2 regions of the Streptomyces sp. NPDC039480 genome follow, and region 2 is predicted to be linked to the other one. Evidence: riboswitches for the same ligand, from Rfam matches in the RefSeq annotation. Region 2 holds a riboswitch; the other holds the start of a gene.
What was found. Region 2 has a riboswitch for glycine ahead of gcvT (glycine cleavage system aminomethyltransferase GcvT). Riboswitches for the same ligand answer to the same signal wherever they lie in the genome.
Positions count from the first base shown of each region.

Region 1: another riboswitch for glycine. It lies ahead of gcvP (aminomethyl-transferring glycine dehydrogenase); the one in region 2 lies ahead of gcvT (glycine cleavage system aminomethyltransferase GcvT).

Region 1 is NZ_JBVITX010000019.1:110,142-113,412, forward strand. It holds gene gcvP (aminomethyl-transferring glycine dehydrogenase) at 1-1,487, opposite strand, end outside; glycine riboswitch at 1,677-1,775, opposite strand; gene ACZ56E_RS39180 (PRC-barrel domain-containing protein) at 1,920-2,309, shown strand; gene ACZ56E_RS39185 (DNA polymerase IV) at 2,315-3,271, opposite strand, start outside.
Region 2 is NZ_JBVITX010000010.1:319,034-322,304, forward strand. It holds gene ACZ56E_RS29640 (AAA family ATPase) at 1-480, opposite strand, end outside; glycine riboswitch at 643-749, shown strand; glycine riboswitch at 750-863, shown strand; gene gcvT (glycine cleavage system aminomethyltransferase GcvT) at 899-2,032, shown strand; gene gcvH (glycine cleavage system protein GcvH) at 2,091-2,468, shown strand; gene glyA (serine hydroxymethyltransferase) at 2,492-3,271, shown strand, end outside.

The DNA.
Region 1 (3,271 bases), on a different contig from region 2:
CTGCGCAGGTAGCGCAGCATCGACGTCTCGGAGCGGTACTGGTGGAAGACCGGGTGCGTCAGGTAGTCGTCGCCGCGCAGCAGGCCCTCGGGCAGCGTGTCCGCGACGGCGGCGTCGAGCGCCTCGACGTCGGCGTCGACGCCGAAGGCGCCCCAGACCGCGCTGAGCTGCCGGCGCGTGGTCGTCTCGTCGCAGGACAGGGAGACGTGGTCGGCGTCGACGAGGTGGATGTTGACGCCACCCTCGCGGGCGGTGGCCACCAGCTGCTCGGCCTTGCCGGGTGCGCGCACCGTGAGCGTGTCGAAGTAGGCGCCGTGGACGACGTCGTAACCGCCCTCGGCGAGACCGGCGGCGAGCAGCGTCGCGTAGCGGTGGGTGCGCCGCGCGATCGCCTTCAGGCCGTCGGGCCCGTGGTAGACGGCGTACATTCCGGCCATGACGGCGAGCAGCACCTGAGCGGTACAGATGTTGCTGGTGGCCTTCTCGCGGCGGATGTGCTGCTCACGGGTCTGCAGCGCGAGCCGGTAGGCCTTGTTGCCGTCGGCGTCGACGGAGACGCCGACGAGCCGCCCGGGCAGGCTGCGCGCGAACTTCTCGCGGACCGCCATGTAACCGGCGTGCGGCCCGCCGAAGCCCATCGGCACACCGAAGCGCTGCGTCGTGCCGACGGCGATGTCGGCGCCCAGCTCGCCGGGCGAGGTGAGCAGCGTCAGGGCGAGCAGGTCGGCGGCGACGGTGACGACGGCACCGAGCTCGTGCGCCTGGTCGATGAGCGGCTTGATGTCACGGACGGCACCCGAGGCGCCCGGGTACTGGACGAGTACGCCGACGACGCCGCGCTCGGCGACCTCGGCGGGCAGGCCCTCGCTCAGGTCGGCGACGACGACCTCGACACCGGTGGGCTCGGCGCGGGTCTGGATGACGGCGATGGTCTGCGGCAGGGCGTCGGCGTCGACGACGAACACGCCGTCCTTGACCTTGCCCATACGACGCGAGAGGGCCATGGCCTCGGCGGCGGCGGTGCCCTCGTCGAGCAGCGAGGCCCCGGAGGTGGGCAGGCCGGTCAGCTCGGCGACCATGGTCTGGAAGTTGAGCAGCGCCTCGAGGCGGCCCTGCGAGATCTCCGGCTGGTACGGCGTGTAGGCCGTGTACCAGGCCGGGTTCTCCATCACGTTCCGCAGGATGACCGGCGGGGTGAAGGTGCCGTAGTACCCGAGCCCGATCATGGAGTCGAGGACCTGGTTCCGGTCGGCGAGGGAGCGCAGCTCGGCCAGCACCTCGGCCTCGGAGCGCGCGCCGGGCAGGTCCAGCGCTTCGGCGTTCTTGATCACATCCGGCACCGCGGCGGCCGTCAGCTCGTCGAGCGAGCCGTACCCGACCTGGGCGAGCATCTTCGCCCGCGCTTCCGCATCGGGCCCTATGTGCCGCTGCTCGAAGGGGATGCCCTGCTCAAGCTCCGAGAGCGGGGTGCGATGGGTGGCAGTCATTGCGGAGGCCTCCTGGTCTGCACGACCTGCGAGGGGTACCACGGCGCGGGTACCCGGACGGCCTCCCCCTCTGTCATCTCAACCTGAGAGCTTCACAGACCTGTCTGTTTCGACAGATCTGCTTTCACCGTCGGTGAGGAAGGGTTCCGAACGTGCCCGCCCGACGCCCGCCCTGCTTTCCAGAGTGACCTCATCCGTGCGGTACGGGTGCCTGAGAGATTCCGGGGAGGATTTGCTCCTTCGGCGCCTCCGGGGTCACGTCCCGGAGAGCTCTCCCGCACGGGGTCAGCAGCCAAACGTCAGCCTACCAGCGAGGGCCCCGGCCGTTCCCTCGAGTGGCCACCTGCCCCGAAGTGCTCTTTCGTAGTGACTACGAATGATTAAAGATGAGTTACGCCCGTTTTCGACGAGCCGCGACCAGCTGGAGGGCCCGTGCAGACCGATATCGATCCGCGCAACCTGATCGGCCGCAAGGCGTTCGACCGGAACGGGACCAAGATCGGCACGATCGACGAGGTCTACCTCGACGACGCCACCGGCGCCCCGGAGTGGGCGGCCATACGCACCGGCCTGTTCAGCCGCGACGCCTTCGTCCCGCTGGAGCCGAGCGAGCTGGCCGAGGACGGCACCCTGCGCATCCCCTTCGACCGCGCCCTGATCAAGGACGCCCCGGACTTCGGCGTGGGCCGCCACCTCTCCCCCGAGCAGGAGCTCCAGCTCTACCACCACTACGGCCTCGACACGACGCCACCGAACGCCCCACCGTCCCCGCCCCCGCCCGACCAGGACTTCGGCCGGATCGCCGGCACGGAAGCCCCCTGACCCAGTCACACGCCCTCTTCCATCGCCACCCTGACCAGCGGCAGCGGCTCCGCGGGCTCCAGGTCCGGGTCGTCCGTCCGGAACGTCCGCACCCGTCCCGGCGGCGAGTCCGGCGTCTCGAAGCGCACCGTCACCCGGCCGAGACCGCTCCCCTGCACCCAGCCGTGCCCGTACTCGGCGTGCCGCACATCGTGCCCGGCCACCCACCGCCGCTCGACCGCCACCACCGGCTCCTCGGCCCGCTCCTTCTCCGGATCACTCACGGCCGCCTCTGCGTCCGCTGTCCCGCCGACCGCCTCCCCCGCCGCTTCTTCGGCACCGGCCAGGGCCGCCTCGGCCGCCTGGGCCTGCGCGAAGAGATCCTCCTGCGTGTAGTCCGCGAGCCCCGTGACGCCCACGCCGAGCAGCCGCACCCCTCCCGTGGTGTCCACGGACTCAAGGAGCCGCGCCGCGGCCTCCCGCACCACTCCCGGGTCGTCCGTGGGCCCGCGCAGCGTCTCGGACCGCGTCAGCGTCGAGAAGTCGAACCGCCGCACCTTGAGCACGATGGTCCGCCCCGAGTGCCCGGCCGCCCGCAGCCGCTGCACACACCGCTCCGCGAGCCGCCCGACCTCCGTCCTGACCCGCACCCGGTCGTGGATGTCCACGTCGTACGTGTCCTCGACGCTGACCGATTTCGTGTCCCGCTCGGCCACCACGGGCCGCTCGTCGTGCGCGAGCGCCATCGCGTACAGCGAGCCGCCATGGGCCTTCCCCAGCAGTCGTACGAGCTCGTCCTCACCCGCCTCCGCGAGCTCCTCGACCGTCGTGATCCCGGCCCGCCGCAGATGGTCCCCGGTAGCAGGCCCCACCCCGGGCAACGTCCGCACGGACATCGGGCCCAGCAGGGCGCGCTCCGTCCCGGGGGTGATGAGCACGAGACCGTTCGGCTTGGCCTCTTCCGAGGCGATCTTCGCCAGCAT
Region 2 (3,271 bases):
GACGTCGAGCAGCAGCAGGTGCAGGGCGGAGCCGCGGCGGGCGGCCTCGCGGGCGAGCCAGCGGCGCACCCAGGCCTGGGTCCCGCAGTCGTGCACGACGACGCCGACGCCGGTACGCAGGGTGCGGCGCAGTCCGGCGTAGTGCGCGAGGCGGACCAGGGGGCGGTAGACCGCGTACGGCAGCAGGCGGGGCATGCGGCGGGCCCAGCGGTCGCGGGTGTCCTGGGAGTCGATGCGCGGGCCCGTGGCGGCCTGCCGCATCAGCGTCGACTTTCCGCCACCGGGCAGGCCGGAGACGACGACGAGGTCGCCCGCGCCGAAGGTGAGGCGGCGGGGGCTGTGGCCGGCCCGCTGCCGCAGGTCCCGGACGACGGCCACGGGGAGCGGGCCGCAGCTCTCCGCGGCAGGGGTGGCGGCCTGCTTGGGCAGCGCCACTCCCGTGGTAGTGGCAAAGACACTGGTCCTGCTGCGCACCGTGATCGGCCTCCCCGTAGCGGTCACGTACTGCTTTCCCCAGCAAGTGTAAAGAGAAGGTAATGCGGCACAAGAGCATTCCGGGGTGACACGATCCGTGTCCGGTCACGGCTCCCCGTGGACAGGGTCGCGTGCAATGATGTGCCCGCCAACTCCATACCGGCCGTTTGAATCCGCGCGGGAGAGTTCCCGGAGCCAGCACGCACGCGTGCCCGGGGCGCCGAAGGAGCAAGTCCCTCCCTTGAATCTCTCAGGCCCCGTACCGCGCGGGCGAGGCACATCTGAAAAGCGGGCCGCCCCGGTGGCCCCACCCAAGGTGCAAGCCGGGCGTCTCACATATCGGGACACGCTCGGCGAACCTCTCAGGTTCCGATGACAGATGGGGAGGATCGACCTCGCCCGTCATGCCCTGGGAGTTCCCTTCATGAGCACTGCCCCCCGTCTGACCGCCCTCGATGCCGTCCATCGGTCGCTCGGCGCGACCATGACCGATTTCGCAGGCTGGGACATGCCGCTGCGGTACGCCAGCGAGCGCGACGAGCACAACGCCGTGCGCACCAAGGCCGGTCTCTTCGACCTCTCCCACATGGGCGAGATCACCGTCACCGGCCCCGAGGCCGTGGACTTCCTGAACTTCGCGCTGGTCGGCAACATCGGCTCCATCGGTGTCGGCCGCGCCCGCTACACGATGATCGTCGCCGAGGACGGCGGCATCCTGGACGACCTGATCGTCTACCGCCTCGGCGAGGCCGAGGCCCCCGAGTACATGGTCGTCGCCAACGCCTCGAACGCGCAGACCGTGCTCGACGCGCTGACCGCCCGCGCCGACGGCTTCGACGCCGAGGTCCGCGACGACCGCGAGGCGTACGCCCTCCTCGCCGTCCAGGGTCCCGAGTCCCCCGGCATCCTGAAGTCAGTCACGGATGCGGACCTGGACAACCTGAAGTACTACGCGGGCCTGCCCGGCACCGTCGCGGGCGTCTCCGCGCTGATCGCCCGCACGGGCTACACCGGCGAGGACGGCTTCGAGCTCTTCGTCTCCCCCGCTGACGCCGAGCAGCTGTGGAACGCGCTCATGGAGGCGGGCACGCCCGTCGGCATGGTCCCTGCCGGTCTCTCCTGCCGCGACACGCTGCGCCTGGAGGCGGGCATGCCGCTGTACGGGCACGAGCTGACCGCCGGGCTGACGCCGTTCGACGCCGGGCTCGGCCGGGTGGTCAAGTTCGAGAAGACGTCGCAGTCGGACTCCTTCGTGGGCCGCGCGGCCCTGACCGCGGCCGCCGAGCGCGCCGAGACCGCCCCGCCGCGCAAGCTGGTCGGTCTGGTCGCCGAGGGCCGCCGGGTCCCGCGCGCGGGCTTCTCCGTGGTCGCCGACAGCAAGGTCATCGGCGAGGTCACCTCCGGCGCCCCGTCCCCGACGCTGGGCAAGCCGATCGCGATGGCGTACGTCGACGCCGAGCACGCGGCCCCGGGCACGCAGGGTGTCGGCGTCGACATCCGCGGTACGCATGAGCCCTACGAGGTCGTCGCCCTGCCGTTCTACAAGCGCCAGAAGTGACCCCCCGCACATCGTCCCCGTTCCGCAGCACCCACCCGCGTACAGGAGAATTCGACTCATGAGCAACCCCCAGCAGCTGCGTTACAGCAAGGAGCACGAGTGGCTGTCGGCCACCGAGGACGGCGTGGCGACGGTCGGCATCACGGAGCACGCGGCCAACGCGCTCGGTGACGTCGTCTTCGCCCAGCTCCCCGCGGTCGGCGACACACTGATCGCGGGCGAGTCCTGCGGCGAGCTGGAGTCGACCAAGTCGGTCAGCGACCTCTACTCCCCGGTCAACGGCGAGGTCGTCGCCGCCAACCAGGACGTCGTCGACGACCCCTCGCTGGTCAACTCCGCCCCCTTCGAGGGCGGTTGGCTGTTCAAGGTGCGCATCACGGACGAGCCGGACGACCTGCTCTCCGCCGATGAGTACACCGCCTTCACCGCCGGCTGACCCATACCGATAGGGATCGTGTGATGTCGCTTCTGAACACCCCTCTCCACGAGCTGGACCCGGACGTCGCCGCCGCCGTCGACGCCGAGCTCCACCGCCAGCAGTCCACCCTGGAAATGATCGCCTCGGAGAACTTCGCTCCGGTCGCCGTCATGGAGGCCCAGGGCACCGTCCTCACCAACAAGTACGCCGAGGGCTACCCCGGCCGCCGCTACTACGGCGGCTGTGAGCACGTGGACGTGACCGAGCAGATCGCGATCGACCGGCTCAAGGAGCTGTTCGGCGCCGAGTACGCCAACGTCCAGCCGCACTCCGGCGCCTCCGCGAACCAGGCAGCCCTCTTCGCGATCGCCCAGCCCGGCGACACGATCCTCGGCCTCGACCTGGCGCACGGCGGCCACCTCACCCACGGCATGCGCCTGAACTTCTCCGGCAAGCAATTCAACGTGGTCCCCTACCACGTCGACGAGGCCGGTCTGGTCGACATGGCCGAGGTCGAGCGGCTGGCCAAGGAGAACAACCCGAAGGTGATCATCGCGGGCTGGTCGGCCTACCCGCGCCACCTGGACTTCGCCGAGTTCCGCCGGATCGCCGACGAGGTCGGCGCGAAGCTGTGGGTCGACATGGCGCACTTCGCCGGGCTCGTCGCCGCCGGTCTGCACCCGAACCCGGTGCCGTACGCGGACGTGGTGACCTCCACCACGCACAAGACGCTCGGCGGCCCGCGCGGCGGCATCATCCTGGCCCGCAGCAAGGACTTCGCGAAGAAGCTGAACTCCGCGGTCTTCCCCGGCTTCCAGGGC